DNA from 2 places in the Pseudomonas sp. 1152_12 genome. Region 2 is predicted to be linked to the other one. Evidence: predicted binding sites of a transcription regulator. Region 2 holds the regulator's gene; the other holds the start of a gene.
The links. Region 2 encodes FliA, which starts transcription of late flagellar genes. Its sites were predicted from a motif close to CTAAAGTTTNNNNNNNNNNNGCCGNTAA; they were not measured.

Region 1 (15,036 bases), 170 kb from region 2:
CCCAGGCCGGCATCACCGCGTGGCGGCCCTTCATGATGGTTTCCTTGATGGTCGCCGGCTCGCCGCCCCAGCGCCAGTCGGCGTCGGTCAGGTTAGGGAAACCGTAGGCGCCCTTGGCGTCGGAGCCGTGGCACACCGAGCAGTTGGAGGCGAACAGGCGTCCACCCATCTTCAAGGCTTGCGGGTCTTTGGCGACGTCTTCAATCGGCATCGAGGCGAACTTGGCGAAGATCGGCCCGAACTTGGCGTCTGACTTGGCCATTTCCTTTTCCCATTCGTGCACGCCGGTCCAGCCGGTCTGGCCATTGGCGAAGGGGGTTTGCTTGTCGTTGTCGAGGTAGTTATAGCCCGGCAGCAGGCCTTTCCAGTTACCCAAACCTGGGTACAGCACCAGGTAGCCGAGGGCGAAAATGATGGTGCCAACGAACAGCATGAACCACCATTTGGGCAGCGGGTTGTCGTATTCCTCAATGCCGTCGAACGAGTGGCCGACGGTCTCGTCCGTTTGCTCGGCGCGCTGCCCCTTGCGGGTCGACAGCAGCAGCCAGGTCAGGGCGAAGATGGTACCCAGGCTCAGGACTGTGACGTACAGACTCCAGAACGTAGTCATTCTTTGTTACTCCTAGACGCTTGCTCGACGTGCTTGATGGCTTCGGGGTCATCCGCAAAGGGCAACAGGGTTGCGTCGTCAAACTCCGACTTGCGCTTGGGGCTGAACACCCACAACGCCAGGCCAATAAAGGCCACCATCACCACAACGGTGCCCAAGCCACGAATCATCCCGATATCCATGAAGATCACCGTTTGCTTTTGATGATGGTGCCAAGGCCTTGCAGGTAGGCCACCAGTGCGTCCATTTCGGTCTTGCCCTTGACGGCTGCGGCTGCACCGGCGATGTCTTCATCGGTGTATGGCACGCCCAGTGTGCGCAAGACTTCCATCTTCTTCGCGGTGTCCTTGCCGTCGAGCTTGTTTTCTACGAGGAACGGGTACGCCGGCATTTTTGATTCCGGCACTACGTTGCGCGGGTTGTACAAGTGCGCGCGGTGCCAGTCGTCGGAGTAACGTGCGCCAACACGGGCGAGGTCCGGGCCGGTGCGCTTGGAACCCCACAGGAAGGGGTGGTCCCACACACTTTCCCCGGCGACCGAGTAGTGGCCGTAGCGCTCGGTTTCGGCGCGGAACGGGCGGATCATCTGCGAGTGGCAACCCACGCAGCCGTTGGCGATGTAGATGTCGCGGCCTTCCAGTTCAAGCGCGGTGCGCGGCTTCATGCCTTCGACCGGTTTGTTGGTCACGTCCTGGAAAAACAGCGGAACGATTTGGGTCAAGCCGCCGATACTCACGGCGATGACCATGAAGAAGGCCAGCAGGCCGATATTCTTCTCGACTACTTCATGCTTCATCAGTGAGCTCCCACAACGGCGATCTTGGTGGCGGCCTCGGCTTCTACCGGGTCGCAGGCACGCACCGTGCGCCAGACGTTGTAGGCCATCAGCAACATGCCGCTGGCGAAGAACGCACCACCGATGGCGCGAACGATGTAGCCCGGGTGGCTGGCTTGCAGTGCTTCGACGAAGGAGTAGGTGAGGGTGCCGTCATCGTTGATTGCACGCCACATCAGGCCCTGGGTGATGCCGTTGACCCACATCGAGGCGATGTAGAGCACGGTGCCGATAGTGGCCAGCCAGAAGTGCGCATTGATCAGCCCGACGCTGTGCATCTGCGCGCGGCCGAACAGTTTGGGGATCATGTGGTACAGCGCGCCGATGGAGATCATCGCCACCCAACCCAGTGCGCCAGCGTGGACGTGGCCGATGGTCCAGTCGGTGTAGTGGGACAGCGAGTTGACGGTCTTGATCGCCATCATTGGCCCTTCGAAGGTCGACATGCCGTAGAACGCCAGTGACACCACGAGGAAACGCAGGATCGGGTCGGTGCGCAACTTATGCCAGGCGCCCGACAGGGTCATCATGCCGTTGATCATGCCGCCCCAGCTCGGGGCGAGCAGGATGATCGACATCGCCATGCCCAGCGACTGTGCCCAATCCGGCAATGCGGTGTAGTGCAAGTGGTGGGGACCTGCCCAGATGTACAGGGTAATCAGCGCCCAGAAGTGCACGATGGACAGGCGATACGAGTAGATCGGACGCTCGGCCTGCTTGGGCACGAAGTAGTACATCATCCCCAGGAAGCCGGTGGTGAGGAAAAAGCCCACGGCGTTGTGGCCGTACCACCACTGGATCATCGCGTCCGTCGCCCCGGCGTAGGCCGAGTAGGACTTGAACAGGCTGACCGGCAAGGACGCATGGTTGACGATATGCAGCATCGCCGTCACCAGGATGAAGGCGCCGTAGAACCAGTTGCCCACATAGATGTGCTTGGTCTTGCGCTTGACGATGGTGCCGAAAAACACCACGGCGTAGGTCACCCAGACGATGGCCAGCAAAATGGCGATCGGCCATTCCAGCTCGGCGTATTCCTTGGTGGTGGTGTAGCCCAGCGGCAGGGTGATGATGGCGCCGAGAATCACGGCTTGCCAGCCCCAGAAGGTGAAGGCGGCGAGGCCATCGGAGATCAGTCGCGTCTGGCAGGTTCGCTGCACGACATAGTAGGAGGTGGCAAACAATGCACAGCCACCGAAGGCGAAAATCACCAGGTTGGTGTGCAGCGGGCGCAGGCGGCCAAAGGTCGTCCATGGCAAACCGAAATTCAATTCCGGCCAAACCAATTGCGAGGCGATGAACACCCCGAGCCCCATGCCAAGGATCCCCCAGACCACCGTCATGATGGCGAACTGGCGGACTACCTTATAGTTATAAGCAGTCGGACTGATTGCTGTGCTCATTCTAAGGTTCCACGGTTTAGGTTTTTTTATAGGTAAAATCGGCCGCAAGTATGTAGAAAGCGAGGGTCCATTGCAACGCAATGGCTGACCTGTATCAATGCGTTCCACGCCAGATTCTGCGCCCTTTCCATGTTTGGCGTAAGGACAAAATTCAAAATAGAAAGCTGATCAAGTGGACAAGAATTTTTTCGGGTCGCAACGGCAGTCGCTGCGTGCGCCTAAACCGGTCCGCTGTGCAGACAAGCGTAGACCCGAATGGAGGGAGGGGAAAGTTGCTGTCGGGAAGGGTGCGACACTTGGTCGCTTAGAAAGGTAGCGCTGCCGCCCCACATTGGGGCGGCAGTCACCGGTTACTGCGGTTGGCTTTCTGGCGTTGCGCCATCAGCGTTGTGGGACAAGCTGTAAACATAGGCTGCGAGCAGGTGCACTTTGTCATTGCCTTGCAGCACGTCCTGCGCTGGCATCTGGCCTTGGCGGCCGTGGCGGATGGTCTGCTGCAGTTGCGTCAGGCTGGTGCCGTAAATGAAGCCGGCGGGCTCGGTCAGGTTCGGCGCACCCATCGCTTGCATGCCGTGGCCTTGTGGGCCGTGGCAGGCTACACAGGTGGTGTTGAAAGCGGCTTGACCGGCCGCCAGATCGACGTTGCTGTCGGCGGGTAATGGCAGTTTGGCCAAGTCGTGACGCACAAAGGCGGCGACGTTCTTCACACCGTCTTCGCCCAGTATTTCACCCCAGGCCGGCATTGCCGCGTGGCGACCATTGAGGATGGTCGCCTTGATCGCTTCAGCCGAACCGCCCCAACGCCAGACAGTGTCCGCCAGGTTGGGGAAGCCATACGCGCCCTTGGCATCCGAGCCGTGGCACACCGCGCAGTTGGAGGCGAACAGGCGACCGCCCATCTTCAACGCTTGCGGGTCTTTGGCGACTTCTTCTACCGGCATGGCCGCGAATTTGGCGAAAATCGGCCCGAACTTGGTATCGGCCTTGGCCATTTCCTTGTCCCACTCCTTGGCCGAGGTCCAGCCGTCTTCATAGCCCGGCAACACGCCTTTCCAGTTGCCCAGGCCCGGGTAGAGGATCAGGTAGCCAACCGCAAACACCAGCGTGCCGGCGAACAGCATGAACCACCACTGGGGCAGCGGGTTGTCGTATTCCTCGATACCGTCGAACGCGTGGCCCATGGTCTGGTCGACGCTGCCCTTGGTCTCGCCCTTGCGAGTGCCGATCAACAGCCAGGTCAGGCCGATCAGGCTGCCGAGGGTCAGTACACAGATCCATGTACTCCAAAAGGTAGTCATGGCCGGTTGCTCCTTGTAGCAGGCTCTTCTTGAGCGTCAGAGGGAGAAGGTTCATCGGCGAAGGGCAGCAGGCGTGCCTGCTCGAACTCCGCATTGCGCTTGTTGTTGAACACCCACAGCGACAGGCCGATAAAGGCGATGGCGACCACCAGCGTGCCAAGGCCGCGGATGGTGCCCGCATCGAATTCAAATCCCATGGCTCACCTCTTGCTCTTGATGGCAGTGCCGAGCACTTGCAGGTATGAAACCAGCGCGTCCATCTCGGTCTTGCTTTTGAGGCTGGCAACGGCGCCACTGATGTCGTCGTCGGTGTAGGGCACGCCGAGGGTGCGCATTACTTTCAACTTGGTCTCGGTGTGGCTGCTGTCGACCGCTGCGGTGACCAGCCAAGGGTAGGCCGGCATTTTCGACTCCGGCACCACGTTGCGCGGGTTGTACAAGTGCGCGCGGTGCCAGTCGTCCGAGTAGCGCGCGCCGACGCGGGCCAGGTCCGGCCCGGTGCGCTTGGAGCCCCACAGGAACGGGTGGTCCCACACGCTTTCGCCCGCTACCGAGTAATGGCCGTAGCGCTCGGTCTCGGCGCGGAACGGGCGGATCATCTGCGAGTGGCACTGTACGCAGCCTTCGCGGATATAGATGTCGCGCCCTTCCAGTTGCAGCGCGGTGTAGGGCTTCATGCCTTCCACCGGTTTGTTGGTGACGTCCTGGAAGAACAGCGGGACGATCTGCGTCAGGCCGCCGATGCTCACGGCGAGTACCATCAACAGCATCAGCAGGCCGACGTTCTTTTCAATCGTTTCGTGTTTCATCACTGACTCCTCAGGCCATCTGCGCGACAGGGGCGGCTTCGGCGGGTTGCACCGAGCGCACGGTGCGCCACGTGTTGTAAGCCATCAGCAACATGCCGCTGAGGAAGATCGCCCCGCCCACCAGCCGTACGATGAAGCCTGGGTGGCTGGCCACCAGGGTTTCGACGAAGGAGTAGGTCAAGGTGCCGTCTTCGTTGATCGCACGCCACATCAGGCCCTGGGCGATGCCGTTGACCCACATCGAGGCGATGTAGAGCACGGTGCCGATGGTGGCCAGCCAGAAGTGCGCGTTGATCAGGCCGAGGCTGTACATCTGCTCGCGGCCGAAGACTTTCGGGATCATGTGGTACAGCGCGCCGATGGAAATCATCGCTACCCAACCGAGGGCGCCGGCGTGTACGTGGCCGATGGTCCAGTCGGTGTAGTGGGAGAGGGCGTTGACGGTCTTGATCGCCATCATTGGCCCTTCGAACGTCGACATGCCGTAGAACGCCAAGGAGACGACCAGGAAGCGCAGGATCGGGTCGCTGCGCAACTTATGCCAGGCGCCTGAGAGCGTCATCATGCCGTTGATCATGCCACCCCAGCTTGGCGCCAGCAGTACCAGCGACATCACCATGCCCAGCGACTGCGCCCAGTCCGGCAGTGCGGTGTAGTGCAGGTGGTGAGGGCCAGCCCAGATGTACAGGGTGATCAGCGCCCAGAAGTGCACGATGGACAAGCGATAGGAATACACCGGACGCTCGGCCTGCTTGGGCACAAAGTAATACATCATGCCGAGGAAGCCAGCGGTGAGGAAAAAGCCTACCGCGTTATGCCCATACCACCACTGCACCATGGCATCTGTCGCACCGCCGTAGGCCGAGTAGGACTTGGTCCAGCTCACTGGCAGGGAGGCGTGGTTGACGATATGCAGAATCGCCACGGTGATGATAAAAGCGCCGAAGAACCAGTTACCGACGTAGATGTGCTTGGTTTTGCGCTTCATCACTGTGCCGAAGAACACCACGCCGTAGGCGACCCAGACAATGGCGATAAGAATGGCGATCGGCCATTCCAGCTCGGCGTATTCCTTGGAGGTGGTGTAGCCCAGCGGCAAGCTGATGGCGGCCAGCACGATGACCAGTTGCCAGCCCCAGAAGCAGAACGCGGCGATTTTTGGCGCGAACAGTTGGGTTTGGCAGGTACGCTGCACCGAGTAAAACGAGCTGGCGAACAGCGCGCAGCCGCCGAAGGCGAAGATCACTGCGTTGGTGTGCAGTGGACGCAAACGGCCGAAGCTGGTCCACGGCAAATCGAAGTTGAGTGCAGGCCAAACCAATTGGGCGGCGAGAAAAACCCCGAGCCCCATGCCGACGATGCCCCACACCACCGTCATAATGGCGAATTGGCGGACCACCTTGTAGTTATAGGCGGTACTTAAAGTAGTGTTCATGGTTCCCCATCCACGGTTCAACCCAAGCAAATGTGGCACTTGGGCTGGAGTTATAGGCAGACTAAAAAGCGAGGCAAGCATGGGCAAAGAGCACAAGGCCAGTATTGACGGGGATCAATGGGCGCAGTGTGTGCGGGAACACGGGTGGTTGTGGGAGGCAGCGACGGGGCCAGTCGCGCGTACGCCGGTCACGCTGATTTTGGCCCACGGTGCCGGCGCACCGATGGACTCATCCTTCATGAGCGACATGGCTGCACGCCTTGCCGGGCAGGGCGTGAACGTGTTGCGCTTCGAGTTCCCGTACATGGCTCAACGCCGTTTGGACGGGGGTAAGCGACCGCCGAACCCGGCGCCGAAACTGCTGGAATGTTGGCGTGAGGTGTATGCCGAGGTGCGACGTCATGTCGCTGGGAAACTGGCCATTGGCGGCAAGTCCATGGGTGGGCGCATGGCGAGCATTTTGGCTGATGAGTTAGGCGCTGATGGCCTGGTGTGCCTGGGTTATCCGTTTTATGCAGTGGGTAAACCGCAGAAACCACGGGTTGAGCATCTGGCCGGGCTAAAAACGCCGACGTTGATTGTGCAGGGCGAGCGCGATGCGCTGGGTAATCGAGCGGCGGTGGAAGGCTATGCGTTGTCGTCGAGCATCGAAGTGGTGTGGCTGGTGGCGGGGGATCATGACTTGAAACCGTTGAAGGCTTCGGGCTTTACTCATGAGCAGCATTTGGAGGCGGCTGCGGTGAAGGTTTCAAACTTTCTTGCTAGCCTTTAGTGGCTCATCGCAGGCAAGCCAGCTTCCACATTTTGATCTGTGAACACAGTCAAATGTGGAAGCTGGCTTGCTCGCGAAAGCGATTTAACGGTTGAAACGCTCTACCAGCGAATACTGTGTATTAGCGGTATGCGTCAGCTCTTCACTCAACTGCGCTGAGTTCATCGCCTGTTCCGAGGTCTGATCCGCCAGCAGCGCAATCGTGCTGATATTGCGGCTGATCTCTTCGGCCACCGCGCTTTGCTCTTCGGTAGCCGCCGCGATCTGCGTGGTCATGTCGGTGATGTTGGCCACCGCTTCACTGATGCCCACTAACGCCTGATCCGCCTCCATCACCCGCGCCACGCCTTCTTCAGCCTGGCGATGCCCGGCGTCCATGGTTTGCACGGCGGCGGCGGCCGTCTGCTGCAGCTTGGCGATCAAGGCATGGATCTGCCCGGTCGATTCAGCCGTGCGCTGCGCCAGTTGACGAACCTCGTCAGCGACCACCGCAAAACCACGGCCCATCTCCCCGGCGCGGGCCGCTTCAATGGCTGCGTTCAATGCCAGCAGGTTGGTTTGATCGGCGATGCCCTTGATCACATCCACCACGCCGCCGATTTCATCGCTGTCCTTGGCCAACTGAGTGACGGTCACGCCCGTCTCACCCACGGCGACCGACAGCCGCTGGATCGCCTCACGGGTTTCCCCGGCAATGTCGCGGCCACGCCCGGTCAGACGATTAGCCTCCTGCGTGGCGTCAGCTGTGCGCTGCACGTGGCTGGCCACTTCCTGAGTCGTCGCGGCCATCTGGTTGACGGCGGTGGCCACCTGTTCGGTTTCCACACGCTGGCGCTCCAGGCCGCTGGAGCTGTTATGCGCCAAGGTATTGGACTGCGCCGCCTGGTCGTTGAGGTGCTCGGCCGTATCCTGCAAACGTGTAAGACACGTCTTCAGACGCGCTTCCTGGCTGAGAATCGACATCTCCAGCCGCGCTTGTGCGCCACGGCTGTCGGTGTACATCTGCGCGATCAACGGGTCGGACGTGGTTTGTTCCGCCAGGCGTAACAAACGCTTGAGGCCACGCTGTTGCCAGCTCAAGCCCAGCAGGCCCAGCGGCACCGACAACCCCGCCGCCAGGGCAAAGCCCCAGTGCGAGTTGAGTGATGCACCGATCATGAAGCTCAACTGGCTGACCAAGATAAACGGTAGCCAGTCCTGCAACACCGGCAGCCACTTGTCGCGTCGAGGCACGGCAGACTTGCCCTGGTTGATCCGTTGATAGAGCGCTTCGGCCCGGCGAATCTGCTCGGCGGTGGGCTTGATGCGCACCGATTCATAGCCGACCACCTGGTTGCCATCGAAGACCGGTGTCACATAGGCGTTAACCCAATAATGATCGCCGGTCTTGCAGCGGTTCTTAACGATGCCCATCCATGGCAAGCCTTGTTTGAGCGTGGACCACATATGCGCGAACACCGCGGGCGGCACATCTGGGTGACGTACCAGATTGTGCGGGGCCCGGGTCAGTTCTTCACGGGTGAACCCACTGATCTCGACGAAAGCGTCGTTGCAGTAGGTGATCACGCCTTTGGCGTCTGTGGTGGAGATCAACCGTTGCTGAGCGGGGAAGGTGCGTTCGCGCTGGGTAACGGGTTGGTTATTACGCATGAGTTTTTCAATCCGCAAGGCTTTCAGGGGTATCGGCCGCTATCTGAAATTGTTGAGGGAATTTTCCGATCGGTGTTGTAGCCAAACCGAAATGCGACAGCACCTGTCTAGCCTCTAGATCAAGGGGGGGCAGGGCTCGCGGCTCTTTTTGAGCTAGCTTGTAACCTTTGAGAAAGAAAAGTGACATGTTTTTGGTCTGCTAGTATTTTTGATCGGAGAAATGGATTTTCAGCTATCGGATTTTTCAGTGTTTTCCTAGACATAAATGACCATTTAAATAAGAATGTTCACGCATATCTGTAAGGAAATACTATATTTTTAACCCCCCCCAAGGCGCCTAGGCGGCTTGACTTTAATTTAGCTGAAAGACTCTACGTCACTTTGTTTTTTGGTCTGTCGCATCGAGGGGGCGAGCGCTGCAGTCGAAATCAAGTGGCAGTACGTAAAGGAGTTACATGTGACACTTGTTCCGGTCATTATCTGCGGTGGTGCGGGCAGTCGTCTGTGGCCTGTCTCTCGTTCAGCACACCCCAAGCCGTTTATTGAACTGCCGGGCGGCGGTAATCTGATTCGTAAGACCTATGGGCGCGCCCTGGCATTGGACGCCGTCAGCGAAGTATTGACGATCACTAACCGTGACCTCTATTTCAAAACCCTCGACGAATACAGCGCGCAAGCGCCTCAATTCACGAATCTAAGTTTTGTTCTTGAGCCCTTCGGGCGCAATACCGCAGCGGCTGTTGCGCTGGCTGCTCAAGAAGTTGCGCGCACTCATGGGCCAGATGCCATCATGCTGGTGCTGCCCGCTGATCATTTGATCGATAACCATGCGGCATTTGCCCATGCAGTTTCGGCGGCATCCGAGTTAGCCAAAGACGGTTGGCTGGTAACTTTTGGCGTTAAGCCTGAATATCCGGAGACCGGTTACGGCTATATCCAGAAAGACAATGACAGCCCTCTCGGTAATGGCTTCAAGGTCAAACGTTTCGTCGAGAAGCCAGACCTGGAAACCGCCCAAGGCTATTTGGCTTCAGGTGAGTACTTCTGGAACTCCGGCATGTTCTGCTTCCGCGCCGGTACGTTAATTGAAGAAATGGCACTCTGCGCACCGGATGTCTCCAGTGCCGTGGACCTTTGCCTGGCAGGTTCCGGGACGATGACCGGCAATAGCCATCGAAGCCTGCACCTCGAGCCGGAAAGTTTTGCCAAAGTGCCTGATATTTCCATCGACTTCGCCCTGATGGAGCGCTCTAACAAAGTCGCAACGGTTCCTTGTGATATCGGTTGGAGTGATATCGGCTCGTGGAATGCCATGAGCGAACTGTCGCCAGCGGATGAGCAGGGCAATCGCGTCGAAGGTGAGGCCATTTTTCATGGCGCCTGCAACAACTACGTGCGTAGCCAGCGTCGTTTGGCGGCTTTGGTAGGCGTTGAGGACCTGATTATCGTTGATACGCCGGATGCCTTGCTGGTCGCACACAAAGACCATGCTCAAGACATCAAAGCAATCACGGCGCAGTTAAAGAAGAACGGCCATTGCTCACACCTTGATCACACCACGGTTCGCCGTCCGTGGGGGGCCTACACCACACTGGAGGAAGGGCAGCGCTTCAAAATCAAGCGCATTGTGGTCAAGCCTCAAGGTTCACTCTCACTGCAAATGCACCATCACCGAAGCGAGCACTGGATCGTGGTCAGCGGTATGGCACGAGTGTTTAATAACGATCGAGAGTTTTTGCTCAACACAAATGAATCAACGTTCATCCCTGCTGGTCATACCCATCGCCTGGAGAATCCAGGGGTCATCGATTTGGTGTTGATTGAGGTGCAGAGTGGCGATTATTTAGGTGAGGACGATATCGTTCGGTTTGAGGATATCTATGGTCGGGTCGAAAGCGGCAAGTAACGCGAGTGTAGCCTGCCCGAACTGAGTGTCGGGCAGGTGTTATCGTTGTTCGTTCATCAGGTCTTGGTAGACCTTCATATATCCCCGTAACATTTGATCGCCGGTAAATAGCTCCGTGTATCGCGCCTGTGCTTTTTCGCCCATCACCGCTGCCTCTTGGGGATGATCCCATAAGTAACGCATGGCTTCGCGAAAGGCTATTGGGTTTTCGGGTGGAACGGTCAGCCCTGTTTCATTTGCGATGTTAATGTAGGTTGTGCCGGTGCCGATTTCGCAGGAAATCATAGGTTTTCCGTACATTGCTCCTTCCAGCAATGCGACGCCGAACGCTTCTGAGCGTAGGTGCGAAGGAAATACGATGGCGGTGGACAGTTGAATCAACGCCACCTTGTCCTCATCGTTAACTTTCCCCAAAAAGTGCAGGTTCTGAAGCCCCAGCTGATCGGCCTGTTCCTTGAGCTCTTGTTTCTTTGGGCCGTCGCCAGCAATAACCACGGGATAGCCAGTGCCTTGGATGGCCTCGAGTAGCGTGTGCAGGCCTTTGTAATAACGCAGTACGCCCACGAACAGAAAGAATCGCTCGGGCAGTTGTTTCGCCCATCGCGCTTTCACTGCAGGAGAGGGGATTGGGTAACTCTTTTTGTTTAGCCCAATTGGAATGATGCTGATTTTTTCGCGGAACGCCGGCAATACGGCGCTGGATTCCAAATAGTTGGGCGATGCGATAATGATACGGTTGACGCTACTCAGGAATTTGTTCTGGAGTGGGCGATAGAGTTTTAGCAGCTTCTTTTGATCGACGATGTCAGAGTGATAGGAGACGACGCTGGGTTTTTTAATCCGGCTGGCGAAATGGATGACGTCCATGAACGGCCAAGGGAAATGGTAGTTAATGATATCAGCCTGCTGCGCGAGCTCTTTAAACTTCGAGTACGCGTGGATCGAAAAGCCAGTTGAAGCAATTTTTATATTTTCTTTAACTTGGTGAGTCTTATAACCGTCCAGTTCCAGTACTGTCGGGCTTGGGTGAGGGGACAGTGCAAGAACTTCGCAGGTCGCACCGAAGCGAGGCGACTGTTGGCAAATTTGATGTATAACTTGCTCCACACCGCCCATAGTGTCGGGGTAGGCAGTTTTATAAAAATGCAAAATGCGCATAACGAGTTCCGATTAGGGGAAGATGGATTTTAGCCAGACGGCGTAGGGCTGAAAAAGCCACCACTTCAAGGGAACGCTACCGTGATGTCTGCGCACTACCGCGATAGCTTCTGCGTAATGGCGCCGGCGTAGAGTTTTCGTTTTGGTCTCTTCATGCTCTCGGTTAACGGCTACGAAAGCATCCACATGTACCAGTGGACCGACTTCTTTGAAGAGTCGCCACCAGAGATCGTAGTCCATTGCCATGTGCATAGAGGGGTCTACGCCGCCTATAGTTTCCCAGGCCGATCTGCGGATCAATGTGGCGGGCTGCGAAATGATGCAACGCAGTGACAGCCGACGCTCGCTGAATGGTTCAACCCATACAGGCTTGCGCTTGCCAGTGTCTTGAATGACGTTCCAGCACTTGCCGTACACCGCTGATGCCTGTGGTGCGGCGTTAATAGCTTCGATCAGTCGTTTCAACCCGCCGGGTTCAAACCAGTCGTCACTGTTCAGCCAGCAGACAAAAGGGGCTTTGCCTTGAACGATACCTTCATTGATAGCGGCCGCTTGACCGTCATCTCGGTGACTGCGCCAACCGGCCAGCTTGTGTTCCCATTTGCGAATGACTTCAACCGAGTTATCGGTAGAACCGCCGTCCAGAACAAATACCTCTACAAGAACATCCTGTTCAAATATTGACCTTAAAGCATCGTCGAGATAACGGCCCTGGTTGAATGAAGGTACTGCGATCGTGACCAAGGGTTGGGACATTCAGAGGTGATCCGTACGGCTGAGAAAATCTTTGTAGGTTAGAGCTATACCCTCACGCAACTGCGTTTGGGCTGTCCATCCCAGGCCTTTCAAGCGATTGATATCGAGTAACTTGCGCGGTGTGCCGTCGGGCTGGCTATGGTCGTATACGATCCGGCCGTTGTAACCGACAACCTTCATGACCAACTCGGCAAGTTCGCCAATGGGCAGGTCGCTTCCCATGCCTACGTTGAAAAGTCCGCTTTTGATATCGGACTCCATCAAGTGCACGCAAGCATCGGCCATATCTTCTACGTAGAGAAACTCGCGTCTTGGCAAGCCCGAGCCCCATACCACCAGCTCCGATGCACCGCTCATTTTTGCCGCATGGGCTTTACTAATCAGGGCAGGCAGCACATGGCAGTTTTCCAAGTCATAACTGTCATTAGGGCCATACAGATTGGACGGCATGACAGCAATGAACTGAGCACCATATTGACGGTGGTAGTTCTCGCAGAGTTTGACGCCAAGGATCTTGGCCACTGCATATGGCTCATTGGTTTGCTCCAACGGTCCAGTCAGCAGATAGTCTTCGTGGATTGGCTGGGGGCAATCGCGCGGGTAAATGCAGCTGGAACCCAGAAACAGGAGGCGCTGAACCCCATGTTTCCAGGCGCTGTGGATCACGTTCGCCTCTATCATCAAGTTTTGATATATAAATTCAGCTCTGAAATTATTGTTGGCTTTGATCCCGCCAACCCTGCCGGCAGCCAAAAACACGATCTCAGGTTTCTCTGCGGCAAAAAAAGCGTCCACAGCGGCCTGTTGGGTCAGATCGAGCTCAGCGTGCGAGCGAGTAACGAAATTGCTGAACCCAGCGGCGGATAGCCGCCGCTGGATCGCGGAACCAGCCATGCCGGCGTGCCCCGCGATATATACTTTGGCGCTTTTATCCACCTAGCTATTACTCGTGGTAGTCGTAGACGGAGTAACCGTGTTTTTTCACCAACTCATCACGAGTCGCTGACTTCAAGTCTTCGGTCATCATCTCGGTGACCAGTTCCTCAAAGCTGATTTTAGGAGTCCAGCCCAATTTCTGCTTGGCTTTGGTTGGGTCACCCAGCAAGGTTTCTACTTCAGTTGGGCGGAAGTAGCGTGGGTCAACCGAAACGATGCACTTACCATCGGCGTCGTAGCCTTTTTCATCAACGCCTTCACCCTTCCAGGTGATGTTGATTTCGGCGTGTTTTGCCGCAGCATTGACGAAATCGCGAACGCTGTACTGCTTGCCGGTGGCGATAACGAAGTCTTCCGGATGCTCCTGTTGCAACATCAGCCACTGCATTTCGACGTAGTCTTTTGCATGGCCCCAGTCGCGCAGCGCGTCAAGGTTGCCCAGGTACAGGCAGTCCTGCAGACCCAGCTTGATACGGGCCAATGCACGAGTAATCTTGCGCGTTACGAAGGTTTCACCGCGCACTGGGCTTTCGTGGTTGAAGAGGATGCCATTGCAGGCATAGATGCCGTACGCTTCACGATAGTTGACGGTGATCCAGTAGGCGTAGAGCTTGGCCACCGCATACGGGGAGCGTGGGTAGAACGGTGTGGTTTCTTTCTGAGGGGTTTCCTGTACCAAGCCATACAGCTCGGAGGTCGACGCCTGATAGAAACGGGTTTTCTTCTCCAGCCCCAGGATACGGATCGCTTCCAGGATGCGCAGTGCACCCAGTGCGTCGGAGTTGGCGGTGTATTCAGGCTCTTCGAACGATACCGCAACGTGGGACTGTGCTGCTAAGTTGTAGATTTCGTCGGGTTGCACTTGCTTGATGACGCGGATCAGGCCGGTCGAATCAGTCATGTCCCCATAATGCAGGACGAGGCGACGATCAGAGTCGTGTGGATCTTGGTACAGGTGGTCGATGCGGTCGGTGTTGAACGATGAGGCTCGGCGCTTGATTCCGTGCACTTCATAGCCTTTCTCGAGAAGCAACTCGGCCAGGTAGGATCCGTCTTGACCTGTTACTCCAGTAATAAGCGCAACTTTTTTCATATGCTTCTCTTGACGTGTTTTTTAAAAAGTATATTTGAAGCGATAGCGAGGAAAGCAATTCCTCACGATTGATCGACTCAGCCAGAACCCGGCCGATAATTTTCTATACTGCCTCAATGGGGCTCAATTCTCAATGTGTGCTGGTGAGTTTGCGACTTGGGAAACTCATCAGCACCCTATTGAAGCATTTACTGTGCAATCACGGTGCAGGAGAACAGCTGGCGTTTGAGAACCAGGTATTTCCATCTTGAACCAGTTCAAATTGCAATGAATGGGTCGGGTCCGCTTTGTATTGATGGGCGCCAGTATAGTCTTTCAGGTCCAACACGAGACGTTTTTTCTCGCCCGGCTTGACAACCAAATCCCCTGCAATCC
Region 2 (15,036 bases):
CCGTGGTGATCACGCTGGGGCTGATGAGTCTGTGTCTGTGTGCCTACGCCGCGCCTGACCCGAAGCTCGGCGTGGGCCGCCCCGTGACTGAACACTACATCGCTGGCTGGAACATTGACGTTGCACCCGATGGCAACAACCTGCCGCCCGGCCAAGGCACCGTCAAGGGAGGTGAGAAGGTGTATCAGGCAGCCTGCCTGGGCTGTCATGGCGCCCACCTGGAAGGCGGCATGGGCCCCGCGCTAGCGGGTGGAGCTGGCTCTCTGCCCACACCCAAGCCGTTAAAAGCCGTCGGCAGCTATTGGCCCTACGCCACCACCCTGTTCGACTACGTGCGGCGCACCATGCCGTTTCAACAACCATAATCATTGAGCAATGATCAGGTGTACGCGGTGGTGGGGTATATCCTGAACCAGAACCAGATACTGGAAGCGAGCGCCACGGTTGACGCGGCCACCCTCACCCACTTGCAGATGCCCAATCGCGATGGCTTCTACGTCGACGACAGGCCCGGTGTCAGCGAGCAACCTTGCTACAAGGACTGTATAGGGCTCCAGCTGACCGGGAAAATCCGCTAAACAAGCACATCAGCTCTTGTGTAACTTACTCATCAACTGCGCTTCAGCCTGGGTCAACCCGCACGACTGGGTCAGCTCATCCACCGTCGCGCCCATGCCCACCAGCTTCGCCGCCTGGGCAAATGACAGGCTCGAGGGGTCGCGCTGTTCGATCTGCGCCAGCTTGTCCGGCAACGGCCCAAGGATCGCGCGCAGTTCATGCACCTCATCCCCGACCTTCACCGCACTCTGCTGGAAGTGATCCACGCGCTTGACCAGGTCGAGGATGCGCCGGTCACGCACGGCATCGCGCTCGGCCTGTTGAAGGGCCAATTCCCGCTGCTGGCGCATGTAGCGCAGCAGGAATGCCACCGTCCCGGCCCACAACAGGGCCAGGACAATCACCGCTGCCTCAAAGAACAATCAGATGCTCTCCAGTTCCGACCACTCTTCTTCGCTCATCATCTTGTCCAGCTCAACCAGAATCAGCAGTTCGCCGTTCTTGTTGCACACGCCCTGGATGAACTTGGCCGATTCTTCGTTGCCCACGTTCGGCGCGGTTTCCACTTCTGATTGGCGCAGGTAAACCACCTCAGCCACGCTGTCGACCATGATCCCGACCACTTGCTTGTCGGCTTCGATGATGACGATACGGGTGTTGTCGTTGACTTCGGTCGACACCAGACCAAAACGCTGGCGGGTGTCGATCACGGTCACGACGTTACCGCGCAGGTTGATGATGCCCAGCACATAGCTTGGCGCACCTGGGACCGGTGCGATCTCGGTGTAACGCAGCACTTCCTGCACGCGCATCACGTTGATGCCATACGACTCGTTGTCCAGTTTGAAGGTAACCCATTGCAGGATCGGATCATCTAAACCTTGTGCGGACGCTGACTTGTTCATCTCTCTGACCCCTTCAAATGCCGTTTTACTCGGCGTGTGTACTTCGCTGACCGCACTCGCATGCGGGCCTTATTGTTCAATCAACTGTGTTTGTTCGGTGCCATCGTCTTGACGGCGCCGCTGGCGATCAACTCGGCCAGCTCGGCGACATCCAGCAACGCGCACATATGTTCAATCACGGTGCCCGCCAACCACGGCCGTTGGCCACGGTGGCTGCGCCATTTGATCTCGTTCGGGTCCAGGCGCAACGAGCGGCTGACTTGATGCACCGCCAGCCCCCACTCGTAGCCCTGCACCGAGATCACGTATTGCAAGCCTTGGCGAAAATCATCGCGGTAGCGGTCGGGCATCACCCAGCGCGCGGTGTCCAGCACTTTGAGGTTGCCAGCCTGGCTTGGCAGGATGCCGAGGAACCACTCCGGTTGCCCGAACAGTGGCGTCAGCTCCTGGCCTTCCAGCGAATAGATCGAACCCAGGCACACCAGCGGCACCGCCAGGGTCAACCCGGCGACGTCGAACAACAGGCATTCGAACGGCTCGGCCGCCCATGACGGTCGACCATCACCCGTGACCGGCGGCGGCGTGATGCTCGGTGGCCGATGGACTTCCACCACCGGTTCAACCACCATCGGTTCGACCACCACCGGCGCCACAACAACCGGCGCAACCGGCACAGCAATCGGCACGACGTGCGCATCACGGGCTTGTTCTTCAAGCACCGCCAGCTGGAATTCGTCCAGCGTGCTTTCGGGCTCTACGACGAGAGGTTCAAGTACCAGAATCGGTTCCGGCAGTTCCTCCGCGGTCGCGTCCTGCAGCAACGCATCCAGGTAGGATTCGAGCGCCAGTTGCGGCCGGGTCTTGAGTTTAACGGGACGGTTCATCACGCCACCTGCGCCACAAGCTGCTGCGACAGCAGATGCTTGAGCAACGCGCGGTAAGCCAGCACACCACGGCTTTTACCGTCGAACTGCGAAGGCGTGAGCCCGGCACGGCTGGCGTCACGCAGGCGCGTGTCCACCGGAATGTAACCATTCCAGATAGTCTGCGGGTAAGCGTCACGCAGCACCCGTAAAGTCCCGAGAGACGCCTGGGTACGACGGTCAAACAGGGTGGGCACGATGCTGAACGGCAGCGGCTGTTTGCGCGAACGGTTGATCATCGCCAGGGTGCTGACCATGCGCTCCAGGCCTTTGACCGCCAGGTGCTCGGTTTGCACCGGGATCACCAATTGCTGGCTGGCCGCCAAGGCGTTGACCATCAGCACGCCGAGTAACGGTGGGCTGTCGATGATGGCGTAGTCGAACTCTTGCCACAGCTGCGCCAGGGTCTTGGCGATGACCAGGCCCAGGCCGCTCTGCCCCGGCGACTGACGCTCAAGGGTGGCCAAGGCGGTGCTCGACGGCAGCAAGGAAATGCTTTCGTTACTGGTGGGTAGCAGCAGTTGCCCAGGCAAGTCCGCAGGCACGCTGCCCTTGTGCAGGAACAAGTCGTAGCAGCTGTGCTCCAGCGCATCCGGGTCGTAGCCGAAATAGCTGGTCATTGAGCCATGCGGGTCGAGGTCGACCACGACCACACGCTTGCCCGCCTCGGCCAGCAAACCGGCTAAGGCGATGGAGGTGGTGGTCTTGCCGACTCCACCTTTTTGATTGGCAACTGCCCAGACTCTCATTCGGTTGATTCCTCCCGGTGGGCTAACGCGCGACCGAGACAGTGCATAAAGTTATTTTGCCGGTGACGGAGAATTGACGGCACTCTGACGAACCGACGGCTTAACGGTTGGCGGTGCAGTTTGTGTGCCAGCCCGCCTCAAGGCCGCATCCGGTGTTGCATTAGCCGTGCCGGTACCGGTCAGGCTGCGGCGTACATCCAGGTTACGTGACACCACCAACACCACACGACGGTTGCGCGCGCGGCCTTCGGCGGTGGCATTATTGGCCACTGGCTGGAATTCACCATAGCCCACCGACGCCAACCGGCCAGGGTTCACACCCTGCATCGCGAGCATGCGCACAATGCTCGCGGCACGCGCTGAGGACAGTTCCCAGTTGGTCGGGTACTGCGCGGTTGCAATCGGGAAGTTGTCGGTAAAGCCTTCAACGTGAATCGGGTTTTCAAACGGTTTGAGGATCGCCGCCACTTTGTCGATGATGGTGAACGCCTGATCGCTCGGCATCGCGTCGGCGCTGGCGAACAGCAGGCTGGAATTAAGCTCGATCTCCACCCACAGTTCATTGCCGCGCACGGTCATCTGGTTTGAGCTAATCAGGTCGCCAAACGCGGCGCTGATATCGTCGGCGATACTTTTCAGCGGGTCGCTGGTGCCCCCCACACCCGCAGCGGTTTCGTCGCTGTCGTTGACCAGCGGCTTGGCCGGGGTCACGGTCTTGGGCCGCTCTTCGCCGATAGGGATCGGCTTGAGCGCACGGTCGGCGTCGTTGAACACACCGATCAGCGCCTGGGAAATCACCTTGTACTTGCCTTCGTTGATCGACGAGATGGAGTACATCACCACGAAAAACGCGAACAACAAGGTAATGAAGTCGGCGTAGGACACCAGCCAGCGTTCATGGTTGACGTGTTCTTCAGGCTCGCGACGGCGACGGCTCACACTCAGTTCCTCCCATCAATCCATGAAGCCCTGGAGCTTTAATTCGATGGAGCGCGGGTTTTCACCCTCGGCAATCGACAAGATACCTTCGAGCAGCATCTCGCGATAACGCGATTGGCGCATGGCGATCGACTTGAGCTTGCTGGCCACCGGCAACAACACCAGGTTGGCACTCGCCACACCGTAGATGGTGGCGACAAACGCCACGGCAATGCCGCTGCCCAGCTGCGACGGGTCGGCCAGGTTACCCATCACGTGGATCAAGCCCATCACCGCACCGATGATGCCGATAGTCGGCGCGTAGCCACCCATGCTTTCAAAGACTTTGGCCGCGTTGATGTCGCGGCTTTCCTGGGTGAGAAAATCCACCTCCAGGATGCTGCGAATCGCTTCCGGTTCGGCGCCGTCCACCAGCAACTGCAGGCCTTTGCGCGCGTAGCTGTCGGGCTCGGCATCGGCCACGCCCTCCAGCCCCAGTAGGCCTTCCTTGCGAGCAGTAAGGCTCCAATTGACCACGCGGTCAATGCCACCGGGCAGGTCAACGCGTGGCGGGAAAATAATCCAAATCAGAGTCTGCATCGCGCGTTTGAACGAACTCATGGGCGACTGCAGCAACGCAGCGCCCACAGTGCCGCCAATCACGATCAGCGCAGCCGGGCCGTTGGCCAAGGCGCCGAGGTGGCCGCCTTCAAGGTAGTTGCCGCCGATAATCGCGACAAACGCCAGGGTGATGCCAATCAGGCTCAAGACATCCATCAGAGGCAGGCCTCCACCAGATGTTTACCGATGTCGTCCAGACTGTAGACGGCGTCGGCCAGGTCAGCCTTGACGATGGCCATCGGCATGCCATAGATCACACAGCTGGCTTCGTCCTGGGCCCAGATTGCGCTGCCGCCCTGCTTGAGCAGGCGCGCGCCTTCACGGCCGTCGGCGCCCATGCCGGTGAGCACCACCGCCAGAACTTTGTCGCCGTAGGACTTGGCTGCCGAACCGAAGGTGATGTCCACGCATGGCTTGTAGTTGAGACGCTCGTCACCCGGCAGGATTTTGACCGCGCCACGGCCATCGACCATCATCTGCTTGCCGCCCGGGGCCAACAGCGCCAAGCCAGGACGCAGGATGTCGCCATCTTCGGCCTCCTTGACGGTAATGCGGCACAGCTTGTCCAGGCGCTCGGCAAAAGCCTTGGTAAAGGCTGCCGGCATGTGCTGAATCAGCACAATCGGCGCCGGGAAGTTTGCCGGCAATTGGGTCAACACCCGTTGCAAGGCCACCGGGCCACCGGTGGACGTGCCAATCGCGACCAGCTTGTAGGCTTTGCGCTTGGGTGCCGGCGAATGCGCGCTTGACGCAGACGCACGAACCGGCGCCGCCGCAGGGCGTGCCACGGGGGCAGGTGCCGGGCGTGCAAACGAGGAACTCGGCGCAGCCGGTGCGGCAACCGGTGCAGGCGCCGGCGCACTGAACAAGCTGCGACGGTTACTGCGCGAAATGCTGTGCACCTTCTCGCACAGCATCTGCTTGACCTTCTCGGGGTTGCGCGAGATGTCTTCGAAATTCTTCGGCAGGAAGTCCACCGCACCGGCATCCAGTGCGTCCAGAGTGACTCGGGCGCCTTCGTGGGTCAGCGATGAGAACATCAACACCGGAGTCGGGCAGCGCTGCATGATGTGCCGAACTGCCGTGATGCCATCCATCATCGGCATCTCGTAGTCCATAGTGATCACGTCCGGCTTCAAGGCAATGGCCTGATCAATCGCCTCTTTGCCGTTAGTGGCCGTGCCGACCACCTGAATCGTTGGATCGGCGGAAAGAATTTCCGAGACGCGGCGGCGGAAGAAACCCGAATCGTCCACCACCAGGACCTTGACTGCCATAAACACTCCGTTAGGCGGGGCGGGCAATACCGCCCTGCCCCGCCAAAATCAAATACGCCGTGCGGCGTAACGCTTGAGCATGCTCGGAACATCGAGAATCAGCGCGATCCGACCGTCACCGGTGATGGTCGCACCCGACATGCCCGGGGTTCCCTGCAGCATTTTGCCCAAAGGCTTGATAACCACCTCTTCCTGGCCCACCAACTGATCGACGACAAAGCCGATCCGCTGAGTGCCCACGGAGAGAATCACCACGTGGCCTTCGTGCTGCTCTTCATGCTTGGCCGATGCCACCAGCCAGCGCTTGAGGTAGAACAGGGGCAACGCCTTGTCGCGCACGATCACCACTTCCTGGCCGTCCACCACATTGGTGCGCGACAGGTCGAGGTGGAAGATCTCGTTGACGTTGACCAGTGGGAAAGCGAACGCCTGGTTGCCCAGCATCACCATCAGGGTCGGCATGATCGCCAAGGTCAACGGCACCTTGATGACGATTTTGGAGCCCTGGCCCTTGGTCGAGTAAATATTGATCGAGCCGTTGAGCTGGCTGATCTTGGTCTTCACCACGTCCATGCCCACGCCACGGCCGGACACGTCGGAAATCTCGGTCTTGGTCGAGAAGCCCGGGGCAAAGATCAGGTTGTAGCACTCGGTGTCGGTCAGGCGGTCGGCGGCGTCCTTGTCCATCACGCCACGCTTGACCGCGATATTGCGCAGAATCGCCGGGTCCATGCCTTTGCCGTCATCGGTGATCGACAGCAGGATATGGTCGCCTTCTTGCTCGGCCGCCAGAATCACCTTGCCGTTGCGGGACTTACCCGAGGCTTCGCGTTCTTCCGGGGTTTCGACGCCGTGGTCGACGGCGTTGCGCACCAAGTGGACCAGCGGGTCGGCCAGGGCCTCGACAAGGTTTTTATCGAGATCGGTTTCTTCACCCACCAGCTCCAAGTTGATCTCTTTCTTGAGCTGGCGCGCCAGGTCGCGAACCAAGCGCGGGAAGCGGCCGAAGACTTTCTTGATCGGCTGCATCCGCGTTTTCATCACGGCGGTCTGCAAGTCTGCAGTGACCACGTCAAGGTTCGACACGGCCTTTTGCATGGCTTCATCACCACTGCTCAGGCCCAGGCGCACCAGGCGGTTACGCACCAGCACCAGTTCGCCGACCATGTTCATGATGTCGTCCAGGCGTGCGGTATCAACCCGCACGGTGGTTTCGGCTTCACTGGCAGGCTTATCGGCCACCGGCGCCGCTGCAGCACGCGCAGGCGCCGGGGCGGCTGCGGCTGCGGGAGCGGGAGCGGGAGCGGGAGCGGGTTTGGCAGGAGCGGGTTTCGCGGCAGCAGGTGCGGCAGCAGGTGCCGCGGCTTCGACCGGCGCGGGTTTCGCCTCGACAGGCGTGGCGGTCGCCGCAGCGGCCGGGGCCACCTCGGTGAACTTGCCTTTGCCGTGCAGTTCGTCGAGCAGGGCTTCGAATTCGTGATCGGAAATCAGCCCGTCACCGGCCGGTGCAGCACTGGCAGGCGCTGCACTGGCGGCTGGCGCGACGGCGGTCGCTGCAACTTCCGGCAAGGCATCAGCTGCAAACGTGCCTTTGCCGTGCAGTTGGTCGAGTAACGCCTCGAATTCGTCGTCGGTAATGTCGGTGCTGGTAGACGCCGCAGGCGCTTGCGCCTCGGTGGCAGCAGGCGCCACCGCGTCAGCAGCGAACTGGCCTTTGCCGTGCAACTGATCGAGCAACGACTCGAACTCAGCGTCGGTAATGTCTTCGCTCGTCGGCGTTGCAGGCGCCGACGCAGGCGTAGGCGCTTCAGCCGCTTGCGGCGCTTCAGCCTCGGCCTTGACCGCGCTGAGTGAGTTGAGCAGTTGTTCGAACTCGCTGTCGGTCACGTCGGCTTCCGGCTCAGCCACCGGAGCCGCTTCCACCACCGGCTCAGCCGCGGTGTCCGCAGGTTCCGCCAGGCGCGCCAGGGCGGCCAGCAGTTCCGGTGTGGCGGCAGTGATCGGTGCACGTTCGCGCACTTCACTGAACATGCCGTTGACCGCATCCAGTGCTTCGAGAATCACGTCCATCAGTTCCGAGTCGACGTGGCGCTCACCCTTACGCAGGATGTCGAACACGTTCTCGGCGATGTGACAGCACTCCACCAGCTCATGGAGCTGGAGGAAGCCGGCGCCCCCTTTTACAGTGTGAAAACCGCGAAAAATTGCATTGAGCAGGTTCGCATCATCCGGTCGGCTTTCCAGCTCAACCAGTTGTTCGGACAGCTGCTCTAAAATTTCGCCGGCCTCTACAAGGAAATCCTGAAGGATTTCTTCATCGGCGCCGAAGCTCATGTGGGTGCTCCTTAGAAGCCTAAACTGGATAACAGGTCATCTACGTCATCCTGACCTGACATAACGTCTTCACGTTTATCGGCATGAATCTGCGGACCTTCACCCTTGGCGAGATGTTTTTGTGGATCTTTTTCCGAGAGGATCGCCTCACGGTCATGTTCGATGCCGGCAAAACGATCAACTTGGCCGGCCATGAGCACCAGTTTGAGCAGGTTGCTTTCCACTTCAGTGACCAACTGGGTCACGCGCTTGATCACCTGACCGGTGAGGTCCTGGTAATCCTGGGCGAGCAGAATGTCATTGAGGTTGCTGGCAACCGTGCGATTTTCCTGTTCGCTGCGCGACAGAAAACCTTCGACTCGACGGGCCAATTCACGAAACTCTTCGGCCCCGACTTCCCGACGCATAAAGCGGCCCCAGTCAACGCTCAAAGCCTGCGCCTCAGTGGCCATGCCATTGACCAGCGGCGTGGCGTTTTCCACCAGGTCCATGGTGCGGTTAGCCGCCGCCTCAGTCAGCCTGACCACGTACGACAGGCGTTCGGTGGCATCGGTGATCTGCGAAATCTCTTCGGCCTGGGGCATATGCGGGTCAATCTGGAAATTGACGATCGCACTGTGCAATTCGCGTGTGAGCTTGCCCACTTCCTGGTACAGGCCGCGGTCACGGGTCTGGTTAAGCTCATGGATTAACTGCACGGCGTCGCCGAACTGCCCTTTTTCGAGGCTTTCGACCAACTGGTGAGCATGCTTTTTCAGGGTCGACTCAAAATCCGCCTGCGATGATTCTTTATGCTCCATAGCTCCCCCGTGGCAGCATCAATGACCGATGCGTTCGAAGATTTTTTCAATCTTCTCTTTCAAGGCCTGTGCAGTGAATGGCTTGACCACGTAACCGTTTACCCCAGCTTGGGCGGCTTCGATGATCTGTTCACGCTTGGCTTCGGCGGTCACCATCAACACGGGAAGGCTGCGCAATTTTTCGTCGGCACGCACGTGGCGCAACAAGTCGATACCGGTCATGCCCGGCATGTTCCAGTCAGTTACCAGAAAGTCGATGCTCCCGCTGTTGAGGATCGGAATCGCCGTAATGCCGTCATCCGCCTCAACCGTGTTTGTGAACCCAAGGTCACGCAACAGGTTTTTTATGATCCGCCGCATCGTTGAGAAGTCATCAACGATGAGGATTTTCATGTTCTTGTCCAATTCGACCTCCAAGCAGTCTTAAACGCGCCCAGCACTTGGACGCGCCATTTCAATCAACAGGCGTTACACAAAAAGGACTGCCCAGGGCACCACGGTACGAACCCGCGAAAACCTGAAGCGTTCGCGGTAGCGTCTGCAGTGTCCCCACACTGCCTGTCAGCGCGCGCGCCACTCTCCCAATCGCCCCCGTAAACGGGCTGCGCACTGGCTGTGCAACTGGCTGACACGCGATTCGCTGACCCCCAGGACCTCACCGATTTCCTTGAGGTTCAGCTCTTCGTCGTAGTACAGCGCCAACACCAACCGCTCACGCTCCGGCAAATTGGCTATCGCTTCCGCCAGCGCACTCTGGAAACGTTCATCTTCCAGATCGCGCGACGGCTCGAGATGAGCACTCGCGCCGTCCTCGTGCAACCCTTCGTGTTCGCCGTCCTGCAACAGGTCGTCGAAACTGAACAGGCGGCTGCCCAAGGTATCGTTCAAAATCCCGTAGTAATCGTCGAGACTCAATTGGAGTTCGGCCGCAACTTCATGATCTTTAGCGTCACGACCGGTTTTTGCTTCAATTGAGCGAATTGCGTCACTGACCATGCGCGTGTTGCGGTGTACCGAACGCGGCGCCCAATCCCCTTTACGCACCTCATCGAGCATCGCACCACGGATACGGATACCCGCGTACGTCTCAAAACTCGCACCTTTGCTCGCGTCGTATTTGGTCGAGACTTCAAGCAAACCGATCATACCGGCCTGAATCAGGTCTTCGACCTGCACACTGGCAGGCAGGCGTGCCAACAAATGGTAGGCAATGCGCTTGACCAAGGGCGCATAGCGCTCGATCAACTCGCCCTGGCTGTCACGTGCCGACTTTTTGTAAAGGTTATAGCCGCTGGCTGTCATAGCACCGGTCCTGCGCTCGTCTGATGCACCAATCGCTCGACGAAAAACTCCAGATGCCCCCTAGGGTTTGCGGGCAACGGCCAAGTATCGACCTTCTGGGCAATAGCCTTGAACGCCAATGCGCATTTGGAACGAGGGAACGCTTCGTAGACTGCACGCTGCTTTTGCACAGCCTTGCGTACACACTCGTCATAGGGAACTGCACCTACGTATTGTAGGGCAACATCGAGGAAGCGATCCGTGACTTTGGTCAACTTGGCGAACAGGTTTCGCCCCTCCTGCGGGCTTTGGGCCATGTTGGCCAGCACGCGGAAGCGATTCATGCCGTAGTCGCGGTTAAGCAGTTTGATCAGAGCGTAGGCATCAGTGATCGAAGTGGGCTCATCGCAAACCACCAGCAATACTTCCTGCGCTGCGCGGACGAAGCTGACCACCGACTCGCCAATCCCGGCGGCGGTGTCGATCACCAGCACGTCGAGGTTGTCGCCAATATCACTGAACGCCTGGATCAGGCCGGCATGCTGCGCCGGGCTCAGGTGCACCATGCTCTGGGTGCCCGAGGCGGCCGGCACGATACGAATGCCACCGGGGCCCTGCAGCAGCACATCGCGCAGCTCGCAGCGGCCTTCGATTACATCAGCAAGGGTATGTTTGGGTGTCAGCCCCAGCAGAACGTCGACGTTCGCCAGGCCCAGGTCAGCATCCAACAGCATGACACGACGGCCAAGCTCTGCCAGGGCCAGGGACAAATTCACTGACACGTTAGTTTTCCCGACGCCACCTTTGCCGCCGGTCACCGCGATCACCTGTACGGGATGCATGCTGCCCATTTTATTTCTTTACCTTGTCTTGCTTAGACGCAGGCTACATGACTTGGCCGCGTGAATCGCTTGCAGACCATCGATGTAGGTACATTTCACGGCGTTCATCCTGCCTCACCCCACCCGCTTTTCCGGGTGGTGGTAAAGGTCGGCGAACATATCGGCCATCGCTTCCTCGCTAGGCTCTTCTTGCATTTGCACGCTGACAGCACGGCTGACCAACTGATGACGGCGCGGCAGATGCAGATCATCCGGAATCCGCGGCCCGTCGGTCAGGTAAGCAACCGGTAATTCATGACTGATGGCCAGGCTCAGCACTTCGCCCAAGCTCGCAGTTTCGTCGAGTTTGGTGAGGATGCAACCGGCGAGGCCGCAACGCTTGTAGCTGTGGTAGGCAGCGGTAAGAACCTGTTTCTGGCTGGTGGTTGCAAGCACCAGGTAATTTTTCGACTTGATGCCACGCCCGGCCAGGCTTTCGAGCTGCATGCGCAACGCCGGGTCGCTGGCTTGCAGGCCGGCAGTGTCAATCAACACCACGCGTTTGCGCAGCAGCGGGTCGAGGGCGTTGGCCAGAGACTGGCCCGGATCGACGTGGGTCACCGGCACATTGAGAATGCGCCCCAGGGTCTTGAGCTGCTCCTGGGCGCCGATGCGGTAGCTGTCCATGCTCACCAGCGCGATGTTTTGCGCGCCGTACTTGAGCACATAACGCGCCGCCAGCTTGGCCAGGGTGGTGGTCTTGCCCATGCCGGCAGGGCCGACCATGGCAATCACACCGCCCTCTTCCAAGGGTTCGATTTGCGGAGTGACGATCATGCGTGCCAAGTGCGCCAGCAGCATGCGCCAGGCTTGGCGAGGTTCTTCGACTTCGGCGGTGAGCGCCAGCAAGTCACGGGACAACGGGCCGGACAGGCCGATCCGTTGCAGGCGACGCCACAGGTTGGCCTGTTGCGGCTTGCTGCCTTGCAACTGGTTCCACGCCAACGAACCCAGCTGCACTTCGAGCAGCTCACGCAGGCCATTGAGTTCAAAGCGCATTGAATCAAACGCGCGCTGGTCAACTGCGGCAGCCGGGGCAGGCGCTGCAGGACGCGGCGGTTCTTTGAATGTTGGTTCAACCAGCGGCTCGGCAGCGGTCAGTGGCAGGCCAGCGAACAACTGGCGATTGGTGGAGGCATCGCTATCGCCACGCATGCTCAGCTCAGCCTGGGCCGAGACAATGCGTGAGGCAGTCTTACGCAGCTCGTCTTCGAGTTCCATGTTCGGCACGCGCGGCGCCAGCGCCGAGGGCGTGTAATCCAGGGCAGCCGTTAGCTCAACACCGCCGGCAATACGACGGTTACCGATAATCGCGGCATCGGCGCCCAGCTCATCACGTACCAGTTTCATGGCCTGACGCATATCGGCGGCGAAAAAACGCTTAACTTGCATAACCCACTACCTCAGCCATTGGGCCCTACTGTCGCGACGATAGTCACTTGCTTGTTGTCAGGAATTTCCTGATAAGCCAAAACGTGCAAATTCGGCACTGCCAAGCGCCCAAACCGCGACAACATCGCGCGGACCGGGCCTGCTACCAGCAGAATCACCGGGTGGCCCGCCATTTCCTGGCGCTGCGCGGCTTCGATCAACGAGCGCTGCAGTTTTTCCGCCATGCTTGGCTCCAGCAGAACGCCTTCTTCCTGGCCTTGTCCTGCCTTCTGAATACTATTGAGCAATATTTGTTCCAACCTGGGTTCCAAGGTGATCACAGGCAGCTCAGACTCAACCCCTACAATGCTTTGCACGATTGCGCGGGACAATCCGACGCGTACCGCAGCCACCAGCGCGGCAGTATCTTGACTCTTGGCGGCATTGTTGGCGATGGCCTCGGCAATGCTGCGAATGTCGCGTACCGGCACCTGTTCGGCGAGTAGCGCCTGCAACACCTTGAGCAGTTGCGACAGCGACAACACGCCCGGCACCAGCTCTTCGGCCAACTTTGGCGAGGCTTTGGCCAGCAAGCCCATCAATTGCTGGACTTCCTCGTGGCCGATCAGCTCGTGGGAGTGTTTGTAGAGAATCTGGTTGAGGTGCGTGGCGACCACGGTGCTGGCGTCTACCACGGTGTAACCCAGTGATTGTGCCTGGCTGCGCTGGCTGACTTCGATCCACACCGCTTCCAGGCCAAAAGCCGGATCTTTGGCGGTAATGCCGTTGAGCGTGCCGAAGACCTGGCCAGGGTTGATCGCCAGTTCGCGGTCGGGGTAAATCTCGGCTTCGGCGAGGATCACACCCATCAGCGTCAGGCGGTAGGCGCTGGGCGCCAAGTCGAGGTTGTCGCGGATATGCACGGTGGGCATCAGGAAGCCCAAGTCCTGGGACAGCTTCTTACGCACGCCCTTGATCCGCGCGAGCAATTGCCCGCCCTGGTTGCGGTCCACCAGCGGAATCAGGCGGTAGCCGACTTCCAGGCCGATCATGTCAATCGGGGTCACGTCATCCCAGCCCAATTCCTTGGTTTCCTGGGCGCGGGCCGGCGATGGCAGCAGTTCCTGTTGACGGGCGATTTCCTGTTGAGCCTTGACCTTGACCAAGTTCTGCTTGCGCCAGAACAGGTAAGCCCCTCCCGCGGCCATGGCCGCCATGCTGAGGAACGACACATGCGGCATGCCCGGCACGATGCCCATGATCGCCATAATGCCTGCCGCCACGGCCAGCGCCTTGGGCGAGGCAAACATCTGGCGGCTGATCTGCTTGCCCATGTCTTCGGAGCCCGAAGCACGGGTGACCATGATGGCCGCCGCTGTGGATAACAACAGTGATGGCAATTGCGCCACTAAACCGTCACCGATGGTCAGCAAGGCGTAGACCTTGCCCGCATCGCCGAAGGTCATGCCGTGCTGGAAGATGCCGACGGCTATCCCGCCGATCAAGTTGATGAACAGAATCAACAGGCCCGCGATGGCGTCACCGCGCACGAATTTGCTCGCGCCGTCCATGGAGCCGTAGAACTCGGCTTCCTGGGCCACTTCCAGGCGACGGGATTTGGCTTGGTTCTGGTCAATCAGGCCGGCGTTGAGGTCGGCGTCGATTGCCATCTGTTTGCCCGGCATGGCGTCGAGGGTAAACCGCGCGCTCACCTCGGAAATCCGCCCGGCGCCCTTGGTCACCACCACGAAGTTGATGATCATCAGGATCGCGAACACCACGATACCGACCACGTAGTTACCGCCGATCACCACCTCACCAAAGGCCTGGATCACCTTACCGGCGGCGGCATGGCCGTCCTGGCCGTTCAGCATCACCACCCGCGTAGACGCCACGTTCAACGCCAGACGCAACAGGGTTGCGATCAGTAGAATGGTCGGGAACACCGCGAAATCCAGCGGCCGCAAGGCGTAGACGCACACCAGCAGCACAACGACGGACAGGGCAATGTTGAAGGTGAAGAAAACGTCGAGCAGGAACGGCGGCATCGGCAACATCATCATTGCCAGCATCACCAGCAACAACAACGGCACGCCCAGGTTGCCCCGCGACAAGTCAGTCAGGGTGCCACGGGCCGTGCTGAGCATTTGAGAGCGATCTACCACCGGTATTCCTCGTGTTCCTTGAAGCAAAGTTTTGACGCTGGGGAGCGTCCTGGAAGCGGTATTGCAAGAAGCCTTCCAACTTTTGCTTTGAGGCTCAGATGACCGCACAAGCGACCGCGCCTACTGGGTGTAAATCGATTCAACTGTGGAAGCTGGCTTGCCTGCGATTGCGGCGTGCCAGTCACCTGATCGGCTAGCTGCGATCCAGTCATTGCCGGCAAGCCAGCTCTCACATTTAGATGGGTATACATCT

Region 1: the regulator FliA is predicted to act here: its motif matches at 8,842-8,869, upstream of FW764_RS03785 (methyl-accepting chemotaxis protein).

The regions. Positions count from the first base shown of each region.
Region 1 is NZ_VXCW01000002.1:230,666-245,701, forward strand. It holds gene ccoP (cytochrome-c oxidase, cbb3-type subunit III) at 1-610, opposite strand, end outside; gene FW764_RS03745 (CcoQ/FixQ family Cbb3-type cytochrome c oxidase assembly chaperone) at 607-792, opposite strand; gene ccoO (cytochrome-c oxidase, cbb3-type subunit II) at 798-1,406, opposite strand; gene ccoN (cytochrome-c oxidase, cbb3-type subunit I) at 1,406-2,848, opposite strand; gene ccoP (cytochrome-c oxidase, cbb3-type subunit III) at 3,199-4,146, opposite strand; gene FW764_RS03765 (cbb3-type cytochrome oxidase subunit 3) at 4,143-4,343, opposite strand; gene ccoO (cytochrome-c oxidase, cbb3-type subunit II) at 4,347-4,955, opposite strand; gene ccoN (cytochrome-c oxidase, cbb3-type subunit I) at 4,966-6,390, opposite strand; gene FW764_RS03780 (alpha/beta family hydrolase) at 6,470-7,162, shown strand; gene FW764_RS03785 (methyl-accepting chemotaxis protein) at 7,247-8,812, opposite strand; gene FW764_RS03790 (mannose-1-phosphate guanylyltransferase/mannose-6-phosphate isomerase) at 9,270-10,718, shown strand; gene FW764_RS03795 (glycosyltransferase family 4 protein) at 10,758-11,876, opposite strand; gene FW764_RS03800 (glycosyltransferase family 2 protein) at 11,889-12,632, opposite strand; gene FW764_RS03805 (GDP-L-fucose synthase family protein) at 12,633-13,568, opposite strand; gene gmd (GDP-mannose 4,6-dehydratase) at 13,576-14,661, opposite strand; gene FW764_RS03815 (hypothetical protein) at 14,861-15,036, opposite strand, start outside.
Region 2 is NZ_VXCW01000002.1:401,456-416,491, reverse strand. It holds gene FW764_RS04600 (c-type cytochrome) at 24-365, shown strand; gene FW764_RS04595 (hypothetical protein) at 369-578, shown strand; gene FW764_RS04590 (DUF2802 domain-containing protein) at 588-980, opposite strand; gene FW764_RS04585 (chemotaxis protein CheW) at 981-1,463, opposite strand; gene FW764_RS04580 (CheW domain-containing protein) at 1,544-2,347, opposite strand; gene FW764_RS04575 (ParA family protein) at 2,347-3,135, opposite strand; gene motD (flagellar motor protein MotD) at 3,187-4,074, opposite strand; gene FW764_RS04565 (flagellar motor protein) at 4,090-4,830, opposite strand; gene FW764_RS04560 (protein-glutamate methylesterase/protein-glutamine glutaminase) at 4,830-5,951, opposite strand; gene FW764_RS04555 (chemotaxis protein CheA) at 6,000-8,285, opposite strand; gene FW764_RS04550 (protein phosphatase CheZ) at 8,297-9,085, opposite strand; gene FW764_RS04545 (chemotaxis response regulator CheY) at 9,104-9,478, opposite strand; gene fliA (RNA polymerase sigma factor FliA) at 9,647-10,387, opposite strand; gene fleN (flagellar synthesis regulator FleN) at 10,384-11,217, opposite strand; gene flhF (flagellar biosynthesis protein FlhF) at 11,323-12,639, opposite strand; gene flhA (flagellar biosynthesis protein FlhA) at 12,651-14,765, opposite strand.